One region of the Halorhodospira sp. 9628 genome, then DNA from elsewhere that is predicted to be linked to it. Evidence: predicted binding sites of a transcription regulator. Region 1 holds the regulator's gene; each other region holds the start of a gene.
What was found. The regulator sigma-54, encoded in region 1, starts transcription at its own class of promoters, with help from an activator protein. The targets are predictions, from matches to a motif close to TGGCANGNTNCNTGCTT.
Positions count from the first base shown of each region.

Region 2: nifH (nitrogenase iron protein) is a predicted target of sigma-54. The motif match lies at 1,802-1,818, and genes of this name have one in related genera.
Region 3: LRG10_RS07235 (TorF family putative porin) is a predicted target of sigma-54. The motif match lies at 1,839-1,855, and genes of this name have one in related genera.

Region 1 covers NZ_JAJNRF010000006.1:15,082-18,349, reverse strand. The annotation lists gene LRG10_RS07590 (HPr kinase/phosphorylase) at 1-383, opposite strand, end outside; gene LRG10_RS07585 (PTS sugar transporter subunit IIA) at 356-826, opposite strand; gene hpf (ribosome hibernation-promoting factor, HPF/YfiA family) at 870-1,196, opposite strand; gene LRG10_RS07575 (RNA polymerase factor sigma-54) at 1,239-2,693, opposite strand; gene lptB (LPS export ABC transporter ATP-binding protein) at 2,734-3,268, opposite strand, start outside.
Region 2 covers NZ_JAJNRF010000010.1:85,468-88,735, reverse strand. The annotation lists gene LRG10_RS13275 (nitrogen fixation protein NifZ) at 1-500, shown strand, start outside; gene LRG10_RS10495 (SIR2 family protein) at 478-1,365, shown strand; gene nifH (nitrogenase iron protein) at 1,878-2,753, shown strand; gene nifD (nitrogenase molybdenum-iron protein alpha chain) at 2,767-3,268, shown strand, end outside.
Region 3 covers NZ_JAJNRF010000005.1:146,257-149,524, forward strand. The annotation lists gene LRG10_RS07210 (thiazole synthase) at 1-290, opposite strand, end outside; gene thiS (sulfur carrier protein ThiS) at 327-530, opposite strand; tRNA gene LRG10_RS07220 (tRNA-Gly) at 631-704, shown strand; gene LRG10_RS07225 (Rrf2 family transcriptional regulator) at 745-1,203, opposite strand; gene LRG10_RS07230 (SirB2 family protein) at 1,259-1,645, opposite strand; gene LRG10_RS07235 (TorF family putative porin) at 1,927-2,625, shown strand; gene LRG10_RS07240 (YifB family Mg chelatase-like AAA ATPase) at 2,673-3,268, opposite strand, start outside.

The DNA.
Region 1 (3,268 bases):
CGGCCGTGCAGGGCGGCCTCGGCTTCGGTGGGGCCGGGAGCGCGCTGGAGCTGGATGCACAGAGCCACGGCGGTCTCGCTGCGCAGCGCCGCGGGGCCGTAGAGTTCGGTGATGTCCACCAGGCCGAGGTCGCGCAGGTAGAGCAGCCCCCGCCCCTGCTGCGGACCGGCGCCGAGCAGGCGGTCACCGTCGCGGCGCAGCTGTACGGCGTCGTCGGCCACCAGGGCGTGACCACGGTCGAGCAGCGCCAGGGCGGCGTCGCTCTTGCCCACGCCGCTGGGGCCCTCCAGCAGGATTCCGTGGCCGTGGACCGCCATCAGCAGGCCGGGGATGACCGGCCGGTTCCCGGCCGCGTTCACGATGGGTCGGCGTGCGACTGCCATTCGCGCAGGGCCATCTGCAGCTCGTCCCCGTCCGAGGAGCGGCGCAGCCGCTCGCACAGGCTGCTGTCGCTGAACATCTCGGCAAGGCTGGCGAGGATCTGCAGGTGCTCGTCGGTGAAGTGCTCGGGTACGACGAGGGCGAAGAGCAGGTCCACCGGTGCCTTGTCGAAGGCGTCGAAATCGATGCCCCGGTCCAGGCGGATGAGGGCCCCGATGGCGCGGTCGATCCCGTCGATGCGGGCGTGGGGCACGGCGACGCCGTGCCCCAGGCCCGTGCTGCCCAGTCGCTCACGGGCCAGCAACCGGTTGCTGATCTCCCGGGCGTCGAGGCCGTCGCCGCTGGCCCCGATCAGCTCGCCTATGCGCAGGAGCACCTGCTCCTTGTCCTCGATGCCGCTCTCGCAGCGAACACGTTCCGGCGTGATGAGTTGCTCGATGTCCATGGAGTGTCCGATCGGCTGGCCCGCTGAACCGCGTCCCGCCGCCTTAAAGGCTGGCCTTGAGGGACGCGCCCTGCCGTCGCTGATCGACGGCCTTCTCTTTGTGTTTCAGGACCTGACGGTCAAGCTTGTCCACGAGCACGTCAATGGCTGCATAGAGATCCTCCTCGATGGCATCGGCAAAAACGCGCCCGCCGCCACCCCCGATGTGGATGACCGACTCGGCCTTCTGCTGCTTCTTCTCCACCGTGAGGATCACCTCGGTATCGATGACGTGGTCGAAGTGGCGCTGGATGCGTTGCATCTTCTCGTTCACATGCGCCCGGAGGGCCGGGGTGATCTCGACATGATGCCCACTGAGCTTGATCTGCATACCGCCTCCTGAACCCCTTTGCCGCCGGCGGAGCCGGGGGCCTCAGCGCCCCCGGGCCTCCCTGCGCTCCGCCGACGATGCGATGGACAGGGACTCCCGGTACTTGGCGACCGTCCGACGCGCCACCTGGATCCCCTCCTCATGAAGGATACGCGCAATCGCGCTGTCACTCAGCGGTTTTGCCCGATCCTCCTCGGCGATCAGCCGGCGGATCCGCGCCCGGATCGCCGTCGCCGAAGCCTCTCCGCCGTCGCTGGTCTGCACGTGGCTCGAGAAAAAGTACTTGAACTCGAAGGTGCCCCGCGGGGTGTGCATGTACTTGTTGGTGGTGATGCGGGAGATGGTGGACTCGTGCATCTCCACCGCCTCGGCGATCTCGCGCAGAACCAGTGGTTGCATCGCCTCCTCGCCGTGGTCGAGGAACCCCTGTTGCCGCTCTACGATGGCGCTGGCCACTTTCAGCAAGGTCTCGTTCCTGCTGCGCAGGCTCTTGATCAGCCAGCGCGCCTCTTGGAGATGGTTGCGGAGGCAGTGGTTGTCCGCGCTGCGGTCCGCTCTGCGGATCAGGCTGGCGTAATACGCGTTGACGCGCAAGCGGGGGGCGGTCTCGCCGTTGAGTTCCACCTGCCAGACGCCGTCGCGGCGCACGACGAGGACATCGGGGATGATGTAGTCCGGGGTTGTGTCGCTGATCTGCGAGCCCGGGCGTGGATCGAGGCTCTGGATCAGACCGAGGATGCCGCCGAGGGCATCTTCGCCGACCCCCAGGGCGCGGCCCAGGTCGTCATGGCGGCGTTCGGCGATGAGCTCCAGGTGGTGGAGGAGGGCGTGCTGCGCCTCCGCACGCCAGGGCGTGTCCTCGGGAAGCTGCTCGAGCTGGACGCACAGCGCTTCCTGAGGGTCGCGGGCGGCAACGCCGGTCGGGTCGAGCCGCTGGACACGCTGCAGGACCGCCTCTAGCTCCTCGGCGCTGACTTGCTCGTCGGCCGGACAGCCGGCCAGCAGATCCTCGGTGCTCTGGGTCAGGTAGCCGTCGTCGCCGACGGCGTCGACGATGACCTCGGCGATGGAGCGCTCCCGGGCGGAGAAGGCCTCGAGCTCGATCTGCGCGTGCAGGTGCTGCTGGAGGCTGTCGGAGGCGGCCGGCCGGTTGTCGAGGGTGTCGCGCTGCGCACCCTCGTCGCCGGGGGCGCTCAGTGCCGTGCTGCCGTCGTAGATGTCGTCCCAGGAGGTGTCCAGGGGCAGGTCTTCGGGGATGTCCTCGCCGGCGGGTTCGCTGGCCGGTGCCTCGTCCTCGTGGGGTTCCGTTTCCTGCTGCTCCTGCTCCTGCCCGGGCTCGGCCTCCTCATCGAGCTCGAGCATGAAGTTCGACTCCAGGGCCTGCTGGATCTCGGTGCGCAGCTCCAGGCTGGAGAGCTGCAGCAGCCGGATGGCCTGCTGCAGCTGCGGGGTCATGGTCAGCTGCTGACCGATGCGTAGCTGAAGCGACTGCTTCATGGCCGTGTCCGTTGTGCTTGAAGCATCCGTAGTCCGTCACTCACAGGCGGAAGTCCTCGCCCAGGTACACCTCGCGTACCCGCGGGTTGGCCAGCACGCTCTCGGCGTCCCCGGCGGCCAGCACCTCGCCGTCACTGAGGATGTAGGCGCGTTGCACGATGCCCAGCGTCTCGCGCACGTTATGGTCGGTGATCAGCACGCCGATACCCCGTTGCGCCAGCTGGCGGACGATCCGCTGGATCTCGCCCACCGAGATGGGGTCGACCCCGGCGAATGGCTCATCAAGCAGTATGAACCGCGGATTCGCCGCGAGGGCGCGGGCGATCTCCACGCGCCGGCGCTCGCCCCCGGACAGGGCGATCCCCGGGGAGTCGCGCACGTGGGTCACGCCGAACTCCTCGAGCAGGCGATCCAGCTCCTGCTCGCGCTCAGTGCCGTCCAGGTCGTCGCGCAGCTGCAGGATGGCCCGTACGTTATCCGCAACGCTCAGTTTACGAAAGACCGAGGGTTCCTGGGGGAGGTAGCCGATGCCCAATCGGGCCCGGGCGTGAATGGGCAACCGGGTGAGGTCGTCG
Region 2 (3,268 bases), on a different contig from region 1:
TGGAGCGCTTCTACCGCGAGCATCCGGAGCGCTTCCAGCGGGACGAGACGCGCACCGTGCGCCATCTTCTGATCACCATCAACGACGAGTTCCCGGAGAATACCCGGCAGCGGGCCTGGGCGCGGGCGGAGAAGCTGGCCGGGAAGCTGGCGGACGACCCGCGGGGCTTTGCCGCCGCCGCCGAGCGCCACTCCGAGTGCCCCAGCGCCCTGCACGGCGGGCTGGTGGGCCGGGTGGCGCGGGGGCAGCTGCATGAGGAGCTGGACGCGGCCCTGTTCGAGATGGCCGCCGGCGAGGTGCGCGGCCCGGTGGAAACGGCGATGGGTCTGCACGTGCTCCTCTGCGAGACCGTGCACCCGCCCGACGTTGCCCCGCTGGATGACGAGCTGCGCGAGCGGATCCGCGGGGCCCTGCAGGAAAAGCGGGCCCGCCAGGTCCAACGGGATCGGGCGCGGGCCGGCCAGGGAGGGGAGAACCATGAGCCATCCGGGACTGGATGACGAGCGTATCCGCCGCTGGACCCACGGCTTCGCCGACGGCAGCGTCGTCCCGGTGCTCGGGCCGGGCGCGCTGGACGGGGCGTGTCACCCGGAGACCGGCGATGCCATGCCGGCAGACAACGAGCGGCTGATCCTCGCGCTGAATCAGGGCAAGCCGATGTCGCCGGTGCTGATGCACGAGTTCTCGCGGGCGGCGATGAAGGTCGAGCAGGATCACGGACGCCCCTATCTGGAGCGTTTTCTGCGGACCTGCTTCGGCGAGGTCCCCTGGACCCGGGCGCCGGTGATCGACTGGCTGGCGCAGCAGCGGCCGGCCTGGGTGGTGGATCTCAACCGGGATACCCAGCTCCAGGACGCCTGGGCCGGCACCCCGCACCTGCTGGTTCAGGGCGTCGCACGGGTCACTGGCGGGCGACGCTATCGGGTCTTCCGGCACGACAGCATCGGCTACCACGAGCTCCACGACGAGGCGGCCGAGTCGCCGCCGTCGCCGGCGGGTCCGATCCTGTTCAAGCCCCTGGGGTCGCCCCGGCCCGAGCCGAGCTTCGTTGCCTCGGACGCCGATTTTGTGGACTACCTCACCGAACTGATGGGCGGCTTTGCCCTGCCGCGGTTCCTCAAGGAGCGGCGCCGGGGCGTGCGCTACCTGAGTCTCGGGGTTCGCTTCACCCGGGATACCGAGCGCATGCTCTTCACCGAGATCACCCAGGAGGCCGGCGAGCCCAAGGGCTGGGCGTTGTTGCCCGCCACGGCCGGCAAGGAGCGGCGCTACCTGGCCCGCCACGGTGTGACCGTGATCGAGGCCTGCGCCCGCGATCTGGCGGCGCGGGCCGTCGGCGTCGCCTCGTCACCCCAACGCGCCTGAGCGTCGCTCGCCCCGTCGGAGGGGGTGGCATCCGGATTGCGTTCGATCAATAATGACGACCGGTGCCACACAACCTGTCGATGAGGAGCAGGGGCGATGCGACGCAAGTGGATCCCCGGCCAGCCGGATGAGTCCTATCAGGTCCTCGCCTTCAGCGACCGCGGTCACACCGCCGTCTTCAGTGAGCACTGAAGCATCCCTCCTGTCGGTCGGGGAGCGGTTCTTCCCCCTTGTCCGCTCCCCGACAACCCCCGGCCGATCATGTCGGACTTGCCACGGGCCTGCGGGCCGTCCCGGATCGTCGGGCCGGGCCCCCGGGGGTGTTCGCCCTTTCTTTGCTGATCGTTCCTGGTCTTCCTATAAGTCTTTTGGATCAACGGGTTGCGTAAACGCGGCGGGTCACCTTCGGCGCAGCGGGTCCGTCGTTGCCCCCTGCTGGCACGCCGGTTGCAAAACCCGGGTGCGAGCCGCTGAGGCGGCCGACGTAACCATCGGTCAGGAGGGATTAACCCATGAGACAGGCAGCAATCTACGGCAAGGGCGGCATCGGCAAGTCCACCACCACGCAGAACCTGGTGGCGGCGCTCGCCGAGAAAGGCAAGAAGGTGATGATCGTCGGCTGCGATCCGAAGGCCGACTCCACCCGCCTGATGCTCCATGCCAAGGCGCAGAACACGGTCATGCACCTGGCCGCCGAGGCGGGCAGCGTCGAAGACCTTGAGCTCGAGGACGTCCTGCAGGTCGGCTACGGCGACACCAAGTGCGTCGAGTCCGGTGGCCCGGAGCCGGGGGTCGGCTGCGCCGGCCGCGGCGTGATCACCGCCATCAACTTCCTCGAGGAGGAGGGCGCCTACGAGGACGACCTGGACTTCGTCTTCTACGACGTCCTTGGCGACGTGGTCTGCGGCGGCTTCGCCATGCCCATCCGCGAGAACAAGGCCCAGGAGATCTACATCGTCGTCTCCGGCGAGATGATGGCCATGTACGCGGCGAACAACATCGCCAAGGGCATCGTGAAGTACGCCAGCTCCGGCGGCGTGCGCATGGCCGGGCTGATCTGCAACTCCCGCAACACCGACCGCGAGGACGAGCTCATCGAGAACCTCGCCAGCCGGCTGGGTACCCAGATGATCGGCTTCATCCCGCGGGACAACATGGTCCAGCACGCCGAGATCCGGCGTATGACGGTCATCGAGTACAACCCGGAGTGCAAGCAGGCCGACGTCTACCGCGAACTGGCGGACAACGTCATCAACAACACCCAAATGGTCGTGCCCACGCCGCTGGGCATGGATGACCTCGAGGACCTGCTCATGGAGTTCGGCATCCTCGAGGAGGAGGACGAGTCCATCGTGGGGCAAAAGGCCGACGAGACCGCCTCGGCGTAAAGGGGGAGAGCCAATGAGCAGCATGACGCAGGATGAGGCCCAGGCGCTGATCGAGGAGGTCCTCGAGGTCTATCCCGAGGCTACCCGCGAGGAGCGCGCCAAGCACCTGGCCGCCGTCGGGGCCGATCAGCAGCCGAGCAAGTGCGTGACCTCCAACCGCAAGTCGGTGCCCGGGGTCATGACCCAGCGCGGCTGCGCCTACGCCGGCTCCAAGGGCGTGGTCTGGGGGCCGATCAAGGACATGGTGCACATCTCCCACGGCCCGGTGGGCTGCGGCCAGCTCTCGCGGGCCGGCCGTCGCAATTACTACACCGGCCACACCGGCGTGGACACCTTCGGCACCATCAACTTCACCTCCGACTTCCAGGAGCGGGACATCGTCTTCGGCGGTGACCCCAAGCTCGAGAAGATCATCGACGAAGTCGAGATGCTCTTCCCGCTCAACAAGGGCATCACCGTGCAGTCGGAGTGCCCCGTCGGGTTGATCGGCGACGACATCGACTCGGTGGGCCGTC
Region 3 (3,268 bases), on a different contig from region 1:
TCGAGCAGCTCGCGGGCCAGGCGGCAGGTGCGCACCGCGTCCTTCACCGTATAGCAGCCGGCGGTGTTGGGCAGGATGGTGTAGCGATCCGGCGGCACGGCCTCGAGCAGGTTGGGCTCGTCCGGGTTCTGGCCGATGTTGCTGCGGCGCAGGGCGATGGTGACGATCTCGGCGCCACTTGCCTCGATGGCCGCACGGGCCTGCTCCATGTCGCGGTACTTGCCGGTACCGACCAGCAGGCGCGAGTGATACTCGCGCCCGGCGATGACCAGGGGATCGCGATCCGCCATCTGTGTCTTGAACTCCGTGCTTTGAGGGGAACCGGGTCAGCCGCCGCCGATGGCCTGGATGACCTCCATGCGGTCGCCATCAGCCAGCTGGTGATCACCGAGCTGGCTGCGGGGGACGATGGTCTCGTTAACCTCCACCGCCAGACGCTGCTGCTCGCTGACGCCGAGCCGCTGCAGAACATCGGCGCAGCTGGCGCCGGCGGGGAGGGTCATGCCCTCGCCGTTGACCTGGATCTGTATGCTGGTTGCTGTACTCATCGCGGATAGTCTAACGCGGTTGCGGCACTGCGGCACCGGTTGTCCTCGGCGCCGTGCAGCGCTATGATTTCACCTGTCCGCAGCGGGTGTAGCTCAATGGTAGAGCTCCAGCTTCCCACGCTGGCGATGTGGGTTCGATTCCCATCACCCGCTCCAATTCCTTCCCTGTCTTTGACCCGACAGCCCCGGGCTGCGTTCAGCCGGTCTCCGCCGCACGGCGGTCGATCAGATCGAGGTCCACGGCCAGGGCGCCGCGGTTGTGCAGCAGATCGGCCAGGGTGTAGCGATCCAGCACCGCCAGGAAGGCGTGCAGCGCCTCGTCGAGTACGGCGCGCACGGCGCAGTTGCCCTCGATCCGGCAGCGCTGATCCTCGTCCCGGAAGCACTCCACCAGGGTGAAGTCCTCCTCGGTGCGCCGCAGCAGCTCACCCAGGGCGATCGCCTCCGGCGGGCGGGCCAACCGGATCCCCCCACGCTTGCCGCGGACGGTCTCCACGAAGCCGTGGGCAGCCAGCCGGTTGACCACCTTCATCAGGTGGTTGCGCGAGATGTCAAAGCGCTCCGCGATCGCGCCAATGGTGACCAGCTCGCCCTGTGCCGCCCCAAGGGCGAGCAGGACCCGCAGGGCGTAGTCGCTGTGTCGGGTTAGACGCATGATCCGGCTCCGTTCGCTGCCCCGGACACTATAGCAGCGCCCGGGGCCATCCGGATCAGCCCAGGCCGACGATCAGCAGCGGCTCGCGGGTGATGCTGTAGAGGTAGAGGTAGCCGAAGACGGCGATGCCGCCGATGAACGCCGCCATGCGGATCTGCCGGGTGCGGCCTCGGCGCAGGGCGATCACCCCGAGGACGATGTAGGCGATCAGTCCGAGCAGCTTGACGGTGAGCCAGCCGTCGACGAAGGGGTACTGGGCGATCATCACCATCAGCACCACTGCCGTCAGCAGCAGCACGGTGTCGGCGACCTGCGGCGCCACCCGCAGGACCTTGTTCTCGAGCGCTGCAGAGCCACGGAACATCAGGATCCCCCGGGCGATAAACAGACCGAGACTGACCACGGCGGCCAGCGCGTGCGTCGACAGCAACACCTGGTGCATTCCTACCCCCTCGCGTCGTCCGTTTCGAAAAGAGGCTATTCTTCCTGCCGGTCGGGCCCGGCTGCAACCACGCACAACGCGCGCACCCCTTCGGTGCGCGCGCCGTCCGCTCCTGGTGCAGGCACGCCGCCGCGCGCGGGCGCGGCACCCGACCTCCCGCTTAACCCCTTGTTCCATCTAGCACGGCCCGACCTGGCACACCCCCTGCATGAGAACCCGGCGCGCGCCGCCCGTGGCGGTGGCCGCCCCTGACCCACGGATACAGCATAAGGTGCCCGACCATGAAAAAGCCTTTCCCGCTAGCCGCCGCCGGCGGCCTGCTCCTCGGCCTCTCCGCCAACGCCCAGGCCGAGGAGATCGGCGCCGGCTGGAGCCTCTCCTCCAACGTGGCGATCACCTCCAACTACCTCTTCCGCGGCTTCTCCGAGAGCGACGAGGAGCCGGCCGTCCAGGGTGGCTTCGACCTAGACCACGCCTCCGGGGCGTACGTCGGCACCTGGGCGTCGAGCTTGGGGCCTGACGCTGCTGCAGCTCTTGAGATGGACTACTACGGCGGCTTCGGCTTCGACCTGACCCCGGACATCTGGGGTGATGTTGGCCTGGTCTTTTACACCTACCCCGAGGACACCGACGATAACACCGTCGAGATCTACGCCGGAGCTGGCACCGCCTTCGGCGAGGTGGAGGCGGACTTCTACGCCCACATTTCGGATGACTACTTCGATTCCGACGAGAGCTCCGTCTATCTGGAGACCAACTGGATGACGCCGCTGGCCGCCGGCTTCTACGCCATGGCCCACCTCGGCTATCTGGTCATCGACTCCGACACCGATGCTGACGGCTTCGATGCCGCCCTGGGCGTCGGTTACGAGTACGGCACGCTCGATCTCAGCCTGGTGGGCACCTACAACAGCTCCGACGAGGCGGATGACGCCGACGAAGAGACCCAGGTGGCCTTCACCGTATCCCGCTCCTTCTAGCCGCACCCCCCTGCACCCGGGGGCGCCGGCCGGCGCCTCCGGTCGGGTTACCCCGCCCCGCCACGCTCCTCCAGCCCCCGCCGCAGCCCGACCGCCTCGGCCACGTGGCGCCCCTCGATGGGGTCGACCTCGTCGAGATCGGCCAGCGTCCGCGCCACCCGCAGCAGGCGGTGGTGCCCGCGCGGCGACAGGCCGATAACCTCGGTGGCCCGCTCCAGCGTCGCCTCGGCCTCTGGCACCAGTGCGCAGGCCGATTCGAGGGCCTCTCCGGCCAGTTCGGCAGCGATCACCCCGGAGCGCTGCCGCCGCCGCTCACGGGCCCGAGCCACCCGTTCGGCCACCACACCGCTCGGCTCGGCCGCCGGCGCGGCGGTCAGTTCCCGGGCACTGAGCCGCGGCACCTCCACGGCGATGTCGAAGCGATCCAGCAGGGGGCCGGTCATCCGGTCGCGGTAACGCGCCACCTGTTCCGGCGTACAGCGACACACCCCGCGCGGATCGCCGTGGTAGCCGCAGGGGCAGGGGTTCATCGCCGCGACCAGCTGGAACGCCGCCGGGTAGGTCACCCGGGCGTTGCTGCGGGCGATACTCACCTGCCGGGCCTGTAGGGGCTCGCGCAGCGCCTCCAGGGCGTTGCGCGGCA